Regions from separate parts of the Desulfosporosinus meridiei DSM 13257 genome, predicted to be linked through region 1. Evidence: riboswitches for the same ligand, from Rfam matches in the RefSeq annotation. Region 1 holds a riboswitch; the other holds the start of a gene.

Region 1 (7,780 bases):
AACGACTATCTACCGAACGACCTACTAACTAAACGACTATCTACCGAACGACCTTACTAACTAAACGACTATCTACTGAACGACCTACTAACTAAACGACTATCTACCGAACGACCTTACTAACTAAACGACTATCTACAGAACGACCTTACAACTAAACGACTATCTACTGAACGACCTACTAACTAAACGACTATCTACTGAACGACCTTACAACTAAACGACTATCTACTGAACGACCTTACTACTGAACGACTAACTACCTAGCTGAATGTTTCTTTATTGATCGATTGACTGACTGATCGATAGGAGGAACTTTGCGGGAAAGCTTTCTTTATTGAGAAACAGGAAAACCACCTGTCTAGGTGGTTTCAATTCTCGAAATTCAGCATTTTCAGACTGATTGCAATGCCAACTTTCGATGAATCGAAAACTTTTGCCTAGCACGCGACCAACAACTTTTTGGAACTGAATTACTGTTATTGTGTTCTTATGACTTTATTATACCCATAATTAATGTGTTGTCAAGAGTAAACGAAAAGAAAATTACATCATCAAAATGATTGTATTTTTCTAAGGCGATAATGTCTAAGAACACTATCGCCGCCCTACATTATAATGCTTTCAGGACTTGAGATCTCTGCCAGCTTAAATCGAGTCAGCTTGCAAAGGTAATTATTAGATGAAATTTCCTCCGTCAACCACAATTGTTTGTCCAGTCACAAACCCTGCCTGGGCGATTAATGCATACACTACCTCTGCAATATCCTCCGGCTCGGCAACTCTTCCCAGGGGTGTTCCCGCAGCAAGACGAGTGATGTGCTCATCCTTACCTTCAACCCAACGAGTTTGAACAATTCCTGGAGCTACAGCATTAACTCTTACCTCAGGTGCTAAAACTCGGGCCAGGGATTTAGTAACACTGGTAGCTGCGGCCTTAGAAGCGGAATAGGCGATGGAACTTCCTAACCCGGTCAGACCAGCTATTGAAGTTATATTAATAACACACCCTTTACTTTTCTTTAACTCTGCGGCTGCTGCTCTACAGCAAAAAAACATCCCTTTAACATTAACTCCGAAAATATCATCCCAATACTCGTCCTTCATTCCTTCTAGGTCAGAGTGTTCAACAAAATGAGTCATTCCGGCATTATTAACCAGAATATCCAGTGTTCCGAATTCAGTCACTACTTTATCAACCATTGCCCGAACTTCTTCATCCTTAGATACGTCAGCCTTATAGTACAAACTGCGAACCCCAAGCTTCTCTATCTCTTGACACGTCTTTATGGCATCTTCTTCCGAACGGGAGTAATTAATAGCAATATTAACTCCCTCCTTAGCTAATAACAATGCAATAGCCCTGCCGATCCCAGTTCCGCCTCCGGTAATCAAAGCTGTTTTATTTTTCATTTTCTCAATCCTCCCTAATTAGTTTTTATGTATAGTCTAATGCCATCTAGTGTAACTCACCAGTCCTACATAAGACATTAACCCTTGCTTTAACAGTCAAATTACCTTACTCAATAACCTGGATTCAATTCTATCTATTTAGTTTTATTCTTAAGCATCAATTTCTGATATTCGTCCAACACCTCATCTAATGCCTGACTTACCGCAATTACTTCAGGATCAGTGTAAGCTCTCCCCTCTTTAACCTTGATCAAATCTACCCGCAATTTTTCGATTTGCTTTATAAGGTCATTAATCGTATGAGACACTTTTTTCCTCCATTTTGTTGATAATTGACCACCAATTTAACATTATATACTAAAAATCAGCGGGTAATAAGAGCAAAAATTATTATTTAACAGAATCTTAATATAAATTTTTACCAAATTTTATAAATCAATCCTGTCAATTATCAGCAAAACTTAACTCATTTTCGAAGAGGGGGCAACGGCATGGGGGTCTACTCTGTGAACCAGAACTAACCCCCATTTCCGATAAATGGGGGTTAGTTGTAGGTCTATATAAATTCTCTAAACTGTTTCGCGGCCAGTAAGATATCCTCTTGAGCTAAAATTGCCGAGACAACTGAAACTCCATCAATCCCGGTTCCAATAACTTGCTTTAAGTTACTTAAATTAATTCCACCGATAGCTACAATAGGTATTGAAACCGAATTCTTAATCTGACTTAATTGCTCAAGACTGACTTCAGGGGCATCCGCTTTAGTAGGGGTGTTAAAAATTGCCCCTACTCCTAAATAGTCCGCTCCTTGTTGTTGGGCAAGAAGAGCTTCTTCGAGCGTACTTGCCGAGACCCCAATGATTTTGTCCTTTCCAAACAATTCTCTCGCTTTTATCATTGGCAAATCATCTTGACCGATATGCAGTCCTTCGGCATCAACTGCTAAAGCAATGTCCAAACGGTCATTGATAATCAGAGGAATCTCATAGTGTGTAGTTATTTCCTTTACTCTCTGAGCTAACTCTAGAAATTCTTTGCTGGAAACAGATTTTTCTCTCAACTGAACCAAAGTAACTCCGCCTTGTATAGCTTTCTCCACACAGACAGCCAGATCTCTGGTTCCAAGAGTTTTTCGGTCTGTTACTAAATAAAGACTGTAATCAATCTTGGGTTTTTTACTCATACCTTATCTTACCTTCTCTAGCTAATAATTCAGGGGTTAAGTTATAGATACTGTCAAATAGCCTTGTTCTGAAGGTTCCTATACCTTCACCATGACGCAAGGCAGCGTGAGCAATCTCCCCTGCTAAACCCATGCTTGTTATTCCTGCCACAGCAGCACTGAAATAATCTTTGGTCACCCCGCAATAAGTACCCACCAAAGAAGTGGTCATACATCCTGTGCCTGTGACATCTGCTAAAATTTGATGACCATTGTCCAGCAGGCAAACTTGTTTTCCGTCAGAAACAACATCCGTTTTTCCAGTTATAGCAATGATTGAATCTAATTCAGAAGCCAGTGTTTTAGCGACAACAGAGCCATCTTGTTCATCGGCCAGGGAATCCACTCCCTTAATTGCCACTTCTAAACCCGCTAAGACTTTAATTTCAGACATATTCCCTCGAATCACCTCGGGTTTAAGGGCCTGAATTAACCTGGCGGCGGTATTTGTTCTAAGTTTTGTTGCCCCAACTCCCACAGGATCAAGAATAACGGGAACCCCCAGCTCTTTGGCTTTTAATCCCGCACTAAGCATGCTTTCTATCGTCCGGGAATTCAATGTGCCGATATTTATAACTAAAGCAGAGGCAAAACCAACCATTTCTTCTACTTCTTCGAGATCATCCGCCATTACGGGCGAACCTCCGATAGCCAATACAATATTCGCACAATCATTAACGGTTACATAGTTAGTAATATGGTGGATCAAAGGACTTTTTTCTTTAACAAGACTTAGATTCGCGCTCAGTTTTTCACGAATTTGCATTTTGCTGTCAACCTCCATGTAATAATATGAAATATGCTAATTATGATCATAACCGGTACTGTAGCCCCCAAAAAGAAATCGAACTCAATAAACAGGTGATATAACCAAGTACCCAGTGCACATAAAGCTAAGGTACCCCAATTAACTAATAGATCTGATTGAATTCGCTTATTCTTCAGGAGGAAGTAATCCGTCAACAAGATTGAAAATAATGGGGCGAATACGGAGCCTATTGCATAAAGGAAATTTTCGTATTGTTCGATATTAATAATTATGGCCAAGCCTGTGCCTATCGCAGTTATGACTAGGGCTACGGTTTTCTCATTAAGCTGTGGAAAGATATTAAGACAGGAAACCCCTGCGGAATATGCATCCAGGAAGGTTGTGGTTACAGTTGCCAGGACGATAATTCCGAGGGCGACTATGCCCAGATTAGCAGCCAGCAACATAGCAGCCGGATCAGGGTCATTGGCGATAATAGCAGCACCCAGACCAATAATATACATCCAGCTGCTCCCAATAAAGTATCCGAGCCAGCTCCCCACTGCACCATCTCGCTTGGTTTTGGCAAATCGAGTATAGTCAGAAATTAGCGGCAACCAAGATAAAGGCATGATTACAGCTAGTTCCATAGCCGAGCCAAAGGACATTTCACCAATGCCCTGTTTAGTGAAAAGCTCGTGATTGCGAAAAATGATGGCACTTAAGACTAAGGTTAAAATAAATAGTAAAATTACAGCAAAGTGGTTGGCCTTTTTCCAGCCGCTATCCTTACCAAGCCAGAGCCAAAGCATTATTAAGCCGCCGATAATTAAGCTCCAAACTGTCAGATGATCAAATCCCCAGAGTGTGTTAGTGATCTGATTTACTGACCGAGCCCCTACGATGATCATGACTGCCGTCCAACCCAGTAACTGTAATACGTTCAGGATAGAGAAGATATAGGAACCATACTCTCCAAAGGAGATTCGGGTAGATGCTAAGGCAGGTATTCTCTCTTCGGTTCCGATGATACCTCCCAATACCAAAATAGTTGTTCCTACCAGGTGTCCGAGAAGAATTGCTACAAGTCCCATTTTAAACCCCAAAGGGGCAAGCAGACCTCCGGTTATAATTTCCGCGACGGATATAGAAGCACCAAACCAGAGAGTGGTAAAATTAAGCATACTCAAATTATTTTTTACTGATGAACTCACTCAATTAATCCCGCCTTTTTGTAAAGTGTATAAAAGTGATGGGTAGGCCCTACACCCTTACCAATGGACAATGAATTTTGGATAGCTATGGTTATATACTCCTTAGCTAAGGATATGGCCTTATTTAAGCTATACCCTAAAGAAAGGTTTGCCGTAATTGCCGACGAAAGTGTGCATCCGGTACCATGAGTGTTCTTGGTGGCAATTCTAGCTGTGGAAAAGTAACTGAATTCTCCACCGTCGAAAAGTACATCGATAGAGTCATCTTCTAAGTGTCCCCCTTTGAGCAAGACATTTTTTGCCCCCATCTGATGTATCTCCTTAGCGGCTTCTTCCATTTGCTTAAGATTTTGAATGGACTTATTGGTCATAACCTCTGCCTCAGGAATATTCGGTGTAACCACCATCGCCAAGGGCAATAACTCCTTAATTAGGGTTGCTTCCGCCACAGGATTCAACAAATGGTAGCCGCTTTTTGAGACCATAACCGGGTCTAAAACAATAACCCGAGGAGCATAGTTTCTCAACTCTTCGGCAATTACCTCGATTGTCTCGACTTGCGACACCATACCGATTTTTACTCCGTCGACTTCAATATCGTCAAAAATTGCCTCGATTTGTTTAGCGATTACCTCTCTCGAGATATCTTGGACGGCAAAGACCCCTTGGGTATTCTGAGCAGTGACCGCGGTTATTACGCTCATACCAAAAACCCCATGGGCAGAAAATGTCTTAAGATCCGCCTGAATCCCCGCTCCTCCACTGCTGTCTGAGCCAGCTATAGTCAGTACTTTTTTCATACCGCACCTCCTGTTAATTATTCTCCACGATTAAAAAGAGCACAAATCTCCAGAATAAGATTTGTGCTCTTTCATTGTCATAAAAGAGTGAACTGCTTACCTACGCTGGCATTATCCAGATCAGGTTAATAGGGTCTTAGACTTTTGGGTCTAAATCTCAGCCGGCCAATTCCAGCACCCCTGCCCATAGTATTATTTGTTATAAAACTAACACGGAAAAGATATAAAGTCAATGGACATAACCTATTTCTTAGTTAATATAGCGTACTTGGCGCATTGAAGCACCAGACCTGATCATTCTATTAAAAATTGGCACTAAGATGGGATCAAACTGAATTCCTTGATTCTTAGTTAATTCATTTAAGGCTTGTTCTTGACTCATACCTTTCCGATAGGGACGATTGCTTGTCATAGCATCATAAGCATCAGCTATTGCTAAAATACGACACTCCAGGGGAATTTCCTCTTCCTTGAGTCCCAGCGGATAACCCTTACCATTCCACCACTCATGATGTCTCAATATAAAGTCAGATATTGGCAATAAATCCGGAGCTGATTGGGCAATCCGATGGCCGATTTCACTATGTCGCTGCATCTCTTTGAACTCATCTTCAGTCAGCCGTCCTGTTTTAAAGAGAATGCGATCCGGTATACCTACTTTACCGATATCATGGAATTGGGCCAAGAGTCGTAAGTCTGAGAGAGTCCGCTCCGATAAGGTAATAGCTTCACCAAGCATTATCACCAAATCCTGTAAACGATCCGCATGCCCTTCTGTAATAAAATCTCTAGCCTCAAGTGCTTTCATCATAGCTTGGACAATAGCGCTGCGAGTACTTTTACTGCGATGAAGTTTTTCTCGATACATTCCGTCATCAGCTTCCTTAAACACCTCATCAAGATTGACATTAGTGGTTCCACTTACTGCAAAACCCATCGAGAGGCTGAGGGGAAACTCCTTGTTTTCTAAATTATACTTTTCAACGCCCTTACGAATTCTATAGCAGGCTTTTTCTACGACGGTTAAGTCGCTCTTGGGCAGAATAACAGCAAACTCGTCCCCACCGATCCTAAAGATTAGATCTTCTTCCCGAAAACACTTTTTAATGATGGTCCCGGTTAACCAAAGTAATTTATCCCCTGTGCTGTGACCAAGTGTGTCATTAACGAGTTTTAAGCCATCCACATCACAGACAATTATTCCGACAGGAGAATTGCTATCGTTTCCTTGTAAGGAACGCATTTTCTCTTCAAAATACGTACGATTATAGAGGTCAGTTATAGCATCATGAAAACTAATATGCTCTAACTTTTCTTGAAATTGTTTTCGTTCCGTAATATCTTCTCCAATACTGGCAATTCCCGATACATTACCATCTGCATCAAACAAAAGGGTATGATTCCAGTGAACAAAACGGTTATTTCCGGCTTTAGTCCGGATAGGGTAGATATTATGTACAACAATATCCTTACTGGCTAATACCCCTTTTAACCATCTCTTTGCTTTTCGTCTAAAATCATGGGAAATGAAAACATCAAAGAAATTATGCCCAACAACCTCGTCTTTCTCGTACCCGGTTAATCCCAGAATAAAGTCATTACAGAAGATAATGTTCCCGTCCATATCAATAATCCCGGTAATGAGCTTAACATTCTCCAGCATTGAGCGTAGACGACGTTCAGATTCTCGAAGCATTTTTTCCTTAGACTGGAGTTTTTCGTAATTATACCTTAGTTCTTCTTCAACTGCTTCAAGCTCTTCATAACTACTCTCCAGATCCTTCTGAACTGTCATCTTGTTATAGATTTCTTCCTTTAGACTTATTTCTGAATTTGCCAACTTGCGAAAGTTATCTTGCAGCTCCACGGCCATCCGGCGAAAATTAGTAGCAAGGGATTCTACTTCGATAACTGGGCTATCTACCAAATAATTATTCTCTAGTCCATAAATATTCTCGTTGAGTTCTGAAGTAAAACGAGCTAACTTAGTAAGAGGACGAACAAACCAACGTCTCATTAGGACAGCTAAAACCAGACCTAAACAGACTGTTACCACTACAAAATAGACAGGTAAATAATATAACTGATTCAAGACATAGCTGGCCGGTACTGTAACTCCTAACGACCAGTTAACGCCAACTACCGGAGCATAGGCCAAGTATTTATCACCATCTTCAAAGGTATTCCTAGTAATTCCACTTTCTCCTTGAATCATTTTATTAATGGTATCTTTATAACCTAAAGAAGACCGGTTATACATTCGTCCATTGTAGGTCATAATGAACTCCTCATTAGGATGAGTTATCATCAGTCCATCTTTTTGGACAATAAATGCCTTACTTACTTCTCCATCCTTCGCTGAAATAAGTTCAGTTAATTCAGA
Region 2 (7,780 bases), 970 kb from region 1:
GGGTTACCCTCGTCTGGGGTATTTATGACAAAATAATGGCAAAACCGTAAAGTACCTAGGCACTTTACGGTTTTGCCATTATTTTGTCACCAGTGAGGGCTTGAACACATAACCTATGAGTAAGGCTGTTCAAATCCATCTTCTCTTATGGGAGCCTTTCCTCCGGAAAAGCTTATGAATAAGCAGAGGAGCTCGAAAATCATGGTGAAGGGAATAAGCGAGCAGACACCGTAGATTAGCGCGGCCGAAATTAACAGTATTAAAGATCAGACCGGCAGAATGCTGCTTTACAGCTCCGTCGAGATCGGACGGCGCATGACGGAGGCTAAATCCATGGTCAATCATGGAGAATGGGGAAAGTGGAAATTCGGAATCGATTCCGAATTTGAGCTACACCCAAGGGATTATCCTCTGGGGAATTCCCGAGGAGAATACTCTCACCGCCAATCAAGGTGCAGTCACCAAAGTGCAAGGACTCTTCCTTACTAACAACGTGAGTTCATTTATTTAATATTGAAAGCTCCCCGCATAAGCTCATAAATTAACTCTTCAATTCCTTCTAAAGGACGAGGCTTCCTTGAACTTACCCAGTCGCTAATGGCAGCATCCAGAGTTCCGAAGAACATCTGCCGACCCACTTTTATATCCGCTAAAGTAATTTCTTCCTTTTGTACTCCTTCATTAAGAACTTGTTCAATTAAATGAAAGTACTCTCTTAAAGGCCCAGAAATAGCTTCTCGAATTTTTGGGTCAGATTGTCTTAACTCAATCTGCGTAACTATTGCCAAAGATCGATTTTCCTGCATGTATTTAAAATGAGTCCGAATTAAACAAAATAAGCGTTCTTTAGTTGTCGTACATTGCGCTATTGATTGTTGGATCTCACGAATAAAATTCCCCATACGATCCGAAAAAAGGCTAACCAAAATATCTTCCTTATTCTTAAAATATAAATAAATAGTTCCGTCTGCTACTCCAGCCAGTTTGGCAATTTTAGATACTTGGCAAGTAAAATAGCCGTATTCCGCAAAAGCCTCCGTGGCCGCATCCAGTATAGCATGATATTTCTCCTCACGGGGCTTAATCATCAAATCATAAACTCCCTTCATCTAGACCTTCAAATAGTTTAGATAAATTTAATTTCTATCCACTTGATATCATATCATATATTTAATTTTCCTACATCATCTTCCGAAACATCCACTTCTTGTAAGTGGATGTCCTTATTCTAGCTTCAGTAGGGCTAGACTCCCTACTGAAGTCTCGACGTTCAGCTTTAGCAGAACAAGTTCACTTACCGTAAACTTGATTTAGCATTGTCTGGCCTTTATCAGTCAGTCCCCAAAAAGTAAATGTTTCTGGTGAATGGAAGCCACAATCTTCACAGTGCCCACTGCAGCGATTCATTCCACAACTCGGGCTGCATGCTTGGCCAAAGATTTCTCGACAAATATATCCCATGTGTTCCATCTGTTCTAAAGCGCTTTCAATTTCCTTTAAGGAATAGCCTACCTCAAGTGCAAGCTGTGACATTGATAAGGTAGCTTCTTTACGAGACAAAACTTTCAAAATATCTGTAAGCAATCCGATTCACTCCCCAGGGTTTTTTCAATCACTGGATGCCAAGAAACATTCCGATATGGAGAATAAGCCAACCCACTATAAAACTAAGTAAAAGGTTATAGGCAACGCCAAAACTTGTCCAACCAATACTATGTGACTCTTTATAGGTCGTTACAACAGAAGCCAGACAAGGGATATACAGCATATAGACAACTAAAAAAGTATATGCTCCTAATGGAGTCATAGCTCCGGTCATGGCTTGGGCAATCGACTGGGATGCATCTGCAGCAACACCATATAGAATTCCTAAGGTTGAGAGAGTTGTTTCTTTAGCGGTAAAGCCAAACACAATCGCCACCATAATCCTCCAGTCAAATCCTAAGGGTTGTCCAATAACGGCCAGCCATCCTCCCATCTTACCTGCCCATGTCTCATCCATAGGGACTCCCTGGGGATAGGAACTTAAGACCCAAACCACAATTGAAGCAACTAAAATAAACGTCCACGCCCTTCTTAGGAAGGAATAGGTTTTTTGCCAGGTGGGCAATAAAATATTGCGCAGAGTAGGAATGTGGTATAAGGGAAGTTCCATAACAAAGGCTGAGCGTTCCCTTTGTTTAACGACTCTTCTTAATAAGATTGCTGAGAACATGACTAGAATCATGCTTAAAGATAAAAGACTAATCATAATAACGGCACCCATAGATCCTGGAAAAAAGGCTGCCACAACAGCACTCATTACACCTAAGCGCGGAACACAGGGAATCAATGGGTTAATTAACATGGTAATCAAGCGATCTTTAGGATCTTCTAAAGTTCTTGTTGCCATAATGCCCGGTACATTACAGCCAAACCCGGACACCAAGGAGAAAAATGATTTTCCATGGAGTCCCATGAGCTGCATAAACCGATCTCCTAAAAATGCAGCCCGTGCTAAATAGCCACTATCTTGCATTAAAGAGAAAAAAGCAAAGAATATTGCAATTTGAGGAACAAAAGCCAGAACTGCACCAACTCCAGCGAAAATTCCATCTCGCACTAAACTTTGAATAGCAACAGGAATCTGCACCTTCTGCATCAGACCTACAATCATATCTGCGGCCCAAGCCATTCCATCTGACACAGCACCACCTAAAGGTGCACTTGCAACAAAGGAAAACCAAAATACTACAGACAATATTATCAACATAATTGGATAACCCCATAGCGGAGATAATATCCATTCATCCAGTCTATCCGTCCAAGTGCGTTTTATCGGGCCCTCGTGTATCTTGAATTCTGGCAGGATCTTAGAAATATATTGGTACTTGGCATCCGCTATGGTCATTTCAAATTGATCTTTGCTCCACCCTTCAACTTCATAAGCCTGGAGCAAATCTTCTCCAGGCAAGGTATCCGTATCTTGCAGTACGTATTTTATAGAATCTCCTGAGTCACAGCAGGAATCATTATTCTTCGACCCTTTGGATGTCTGAGGTATACTCCTCCAGGTCTGTCCAATTTCCGAATCCCGTTCTAAACGTTTAATAGCCAACCAACGCAAGGGATACTTTGTCGCCCAGATTGTATCCGCTAATAAATGCTCCATTGCTTGAATCCGTCTTTCAAGTTCCTCTGGATAAGGAACCTCATCCCTTACAGGATCTTTTTTAAGCTTTCCCACTCGGATTGCCTCAGACAAGAATTCTTCGACTCCTTGTTCTTTGGCAGCAATGATTTCAACAACTGGCACATTTAAGACCTGGGCTAATTTATTAGAAAGTATTTTTATGCCTGCAGAATCAGCTAAATCCATCATGTTTAAACCGATTACAACTCTTGGCGCTAGCTCAAGAATCTGAAGAACTAAGTAAAGGTTTCGTTCAATATTTGAAGCGTCAACCAAAGCCATAACGACATCTGGTTTTTCGCGCAGAATATACTCACGCGTAACAATCTCTTCCTGAGAATATGCGGTTAGACTATAAGTACCCGGAAGATCAATCAGTTCAATTTGTTCATTGGCCCTCTGAATTACTCCTGATTTTCGTTCTACAGTTTTTCCCGCCCAATTTCCTACTTGTTGATTTGATCCAGTCAAAGCATTAAAAACTGTACTCTTCCCAACATTAGGATTACCCATAAGAGCTATTTTCATGACTCCACCGCCTCCTCTCTACGCAACACAAAAATTATGTCCTAGCGGCACCTCTATACGCACAATAACAATAATGCGGTTTTATTAACAATCGATATCATATAAAAATTAAATAATCAGAGCCTGATAGATGCTAAATCCGGGCAATTTTAGTAGAACTCGGCTAACGACTTGCTAACGATGGTTCCAGAAGATTTTGCTCAGGTACAGAAACTATTATCTTAGCACATTCCCCACGGCGCATAGCTAAATAATACCCTTTTAAACGAATCTGAAGCGGGCCACCAAATGGAGCACAACGTACAACTTCTATTTCTACTCCCGGGACAATTCCCATATCCATCATTCTTCGGCGCAACGCACCTCCGCCCTCAATATGCTCAACACGCGCCCATTCCCCAGGTTTTACATCCTGTAAAAAGCGTTCCATCAGTTCCCCCCCTTTATCAAAACGATAACCATTCTCAGGCCTAGTTGAAAATATAACTGAGAATACATCTCACTTCATTTACAGAATACTATTCATTTAAAACCCTGTCAATAATAAAATTCGAATTGCCTAGGGCGGTTCCTAACAACAACACATCGACCATTGCACCAACGCGTAAAGACATGATATACTTAAAGTAGTATTATATGGTAACAGGGGAGCTGGAGTTACTGGCTGAGAGGGACTATTGTCCGACCCTTAACCTGATCTGGGTAATGCCAGCGTAGGGAGCAGAGATAAGAACACGCCGCATTATTATTTGCGGTGTTTTTTTATATATTTCAACCAAATTAATAGGGAGGAAAGATTATGGCAAATATTATTATGGCTCTCCAAGTTGTTCCCAAAGTTGAAGAATCACGCATCTATGAAGTTGTGGACGAGGCCATTAAAGTAATTGCAAAGAGTGGAGTCACTTACGAAGTCGGCCCAATGGAAACTACTATGGAAGGAGAGCCTGACCAACTCTGGGCAATTATTAAAGAGGCTCAAGAAGCTTGCATTCGGGCTGGCGCATCCAGAGTAATGTCCTATATCAAGATGGATTACGTCCCTACAGGCTCTACAATCGGCGAAAAAATTGATAAGTACCGCACCAAATAGATGATCAAAAAGAAGTGGAAAGATAGAATTCCTTCACTGCTATTCTTCCTCTTTCTTCTCGGGATGTGGCAGTTCCTTACTATCGCCGCTCAAATCCCCCTTTGGATTCTTCCTACTCCTTCACAAATCGCTCAAGCCCTATGGGAAACACGCCAACTCTTATGGATGCATACTCTAACGACATTACTGGAAACAACTGTTGGGTTCCTTCTCGCCGTTATCTTCAGTCTAATAACCGCTGGTATTATGGTTTTATCCCCTTGGATTAAACGACTTATTTATCCGTTTTTGATTATATCTCAGACCGTTCCACTGATAGCCGTAGCCCCCCTACTAATTCTTTGGCTGGGATATGGCCTCGCCCCCAAAATTATTATCATTATTATCGTTTGTTTTTTCCCAATCACGATTAGCCTTATTGAAGGATTAGAATTGACTGATCGGGACCTACTTAATCTCTTGAAAAGTATGGGGGCCACACGTTGGCAAATCTTTTACATTGTTCGCTGGCCTCATGCCCTGCCTTCATTTTTCTCAGGCCTTAAAATCGCCGCAACTTACAGCGTCATGGGAGCTGTTATTGGGGAATGGCTTGGTTCTAGCTCCGGTTTAGGGGTATATCTGACCCGCTCGTCCCATTCGTTTTTGACAGATCGTGTATTCGCAGTAATTTTCACCATTACCCTATTAAGTTTTGTTTACTTTACACTTATCTCTGCTCTTGCTCGAATTGCCTTGCCCTGGATCGCTAAAGATCCGGACGATAATCTTAACTAGCAGGTATTTTTCATCAAGCTAGAATTTATTGGAAAGGACTTCTATATGAAAAAATTACTTTCTTTATTAATAATCTCTCTTTTACTGTTTGGATGCAGTGCAAATCCTTCAACAACTGATTCCTCTAAAGTAGAATCAACCACTGAAGTAACTCTTATGCTCGATTGGACTCCTAATACAAATCATACGGGTATCTTTGTAGCAAAAGACAAGGGGTACTTTGCAGAAGAAGGGCTAGCTGTCAAAATCCTGGAACCTTCCAGTTCCGGAAATGTTGAGCAGCTAGTTGCTGCAGGCAAATCAGACTTTGGAATTAGTCAACAAGAACAAGTTACTACGGCACGAGCTAATGAGGTTCCGATTGTCTCCTTAGCGGCAATAATTCAACATAACACCTCCGGGTTCGCATCTCCAACCATGAAAAACATCCATAATGCTAAAGACTTCGAGGGTAAGACCTACGGTGGGTGGGGACTCCCATCTGAAGACGCTATTTTAAAAGCACTCATGGAAAAGGACAAGGCTGATTTCTCAAAGATAAAGATGATTAATATTGGTGAAGCCGATCAACTAACCTCCTTAACAAAGGATATAGATTTGACTTGGATTTTTTATGGTTGGACAGGGATAGAAGCAGAATTACGCCAACAACCATTAGACATGCTTTGGCTAAAAGACGTCGATCCTGCTCTAGATTTTTATACTCCTGTTGTAATTACCAACGAAGCTACCATCAAATCTCAACCGGAGCTCGTAGGAAAATTTATGAAAGCTGTAAGCGCCGGGTATCAGTTTGCCATTAAAAATCCGGCCGAATCCGCCGAAATCCTAATAAAAAATGCACCTGAAGCAAATCCTGAGCTTATTCGCAAAAGCCAAGCATGGCTCAGTCCTCAATATCAGGCAGACGCTACTCGTTGGGGAGAACAGAAAACTCAGGTTTGGGAAAGTTATGCAAAGTGGCTTGTCGAGAGGGATTTATTACCACAAATGATCGATCCCGCCAAAGCCTACACTAACGATTTTCTACCTAATTCTTAGGGGGAAGAAGATGGGACTTACTCTTCAAGGTCTTTCGAAATCATATTATAACCCCCATCTTGATCGTCAAATGAAGATCATTAATTCTCTAAGTTTTGAGATAGAGACAGGTTCTTTTGTTTCTTTGATTGGTCCTTCGGGATGTGGAAAAAGTACGATATGCAATCTTATAGCAGGTATTGAAAGCCCCGATTGTGGCCAAATAATGCTGGACAGCTCCTTAATAAACGGCCTTTCCGGGAATATCGGCTACATGCCTCAAAAGGATTTGCTTTTACCCTGGCGTACTCTTCTAGAAAATGTTCTTCTGGGATGTGAGATACAGCATCAAGACAAACATAATGCGCTAGAGGAAGCTCATAAATGGTTAAACCAATTCGGACTTGCATCCTTCTCAAACCATTACCCCCATCAATTATCAGGTGGGATGCGTCAACGGGGTGCTTTGTTGAGAACAATTCTATTTGGCAAAAAAACTTTGCTGCTTGATGAACCTTTTGGAGCCCTAGATGCCTTAACCCGCCAGGAAATACAACGCTGGCTGTCATCTATCTGGAACCAAACACGCCATACAGTTTTGTTCATAACCCATGATATCGACGAGGCTATACTTCTTTCCGACAAAATAATTGTTTTGAGTCAACAGCCGGCCTGTGTTCTCCAAACATTGACTGTCCCCTTTCCTCAACCTCGTGATTCGGATGTATTACTTTCAAGTGCGTCGTTAGACCTTAAAAAAGAGCTATTGAATTTACTAATCAAGTGAACTCATGACCCTGACCCATTAACCTGAAAAACCAAAGGCTTTGATCAAATATGACCAAGCGCCTTTGGTTTTTAAATTTATCCGGTCTATATTAAGAAACTATCTCTTCAAACGGTTTCATTGGTGGGTTTAGTCTTTAAAAACTTCTGTCTGAGAAACCTAACATCATCATCAATAAATCTGTGTTGAACTTGCTTCACATTAAATCTAAAGAGCTTGAAGATAAACTGAATAATATAGCCAAGGGCAACAGACATAATCAACGTCCCTATTCCTACGAAGCCACCTAATAGGTATCCTACAATAAGAGCGCTGATTTCTATAGAATTTCTGATAAACCTCACTGATCTATTGGTCTTTTTCGTTAAAGCAATCATTAAACCATCACGTGGACCAGAACCTA

Evidence for each region. Region 1 has a riboswitch for thiamine pyrophosphate ahead of thiD (bifunctional hydroxymethylpyrimidine kinase/phosphomethylpyrimidine kinase). Riboswitches for the same ligand answer to the same signal wherever they lie in the genome.
Region 2: another riboswitch for thiamine pyrophosphate. It lies ahead of DESMER_RS13015 (thiamine-binding protein); the one in region 1 lies ahead of thiD (bifunctional hydroxymethylpyrimidine kinase/phosphomethylpyrimidine kinase).

Annotation. Positions count from the first base shown of each region.
Region 1 is NC_018515.1:1,866,667-1,874,446, reverse strand. It holds gene DESMER_RS08600 (SDR family NAD(P)-dependent oxidoreductase) at 679-1,413, opposite strand; gene DESMER_RS08595 (aspartyl-phosphate phosphatase Spo0E family protein) at 1,548-1,721, opposite strand; gene thiE (thiamine phosphate synthase) at 1,970-2,596, opposite strand; gene thiM (hydroxyethylthiazole kinase) at 2,589-3,401, opposite strand; gene cytX (putative hydroxymethylpyrimidine transporter CytX) at 3,380-4,597, opposite strand; gene thiD (bifunctional hydroxymethylpyrimidine kinase/phosphomethylpyrimidine kinase) at 4,594-5,397, opposite strand; TPP riboswitch at 5,478-5,589, opposite strand; gene DESMER_RS08570 (diguanylate cyclase domain-containing protein) at 5,648-7,780, opposite strand, start outside.
Region 2 is NC_018515.1:2,832,981-2,840,760, forward strand. It holds partial or broken gene DESMER_RS23065 (DUF3102 domain-containing protein) at 235-427, shown strand; gene fadR (fatty acid metabolism transcriptional regulator FadR) at 504-1,088, opposite strand; gene DESMER_RS13000 (winged helix-turn-helix domain-containing protein) at 1,291-1,584, opposite strand; gene feoB (ferrous iron transport protein B) at 1,613-3,700, opposite strand; gene DESMER_RS13010 (FeoA family protein) at 3,864-4,130, opposite strand; TPP riboswitch at 4,335-4,437, shown strand; gene DESMER_RS13015 (thiamine-binding protein) at 4,500-4,793, shown strand; gene DESMER_RS13020 (ABC transporter permease) at 4,794-5,570, shown strand; gene DESMER_RS13025 (ABC transporter substrate-binding protein) at 5,616-6,611, shown strand; gene DESMER_RS13030 (ABC transporter ATP-binding protein) at 6,622-7,377, shown strand; gene DESMER_RS13035 (YczE/YyaS/YitT family protein) at 7,485-7,780, opposite strand, start outside.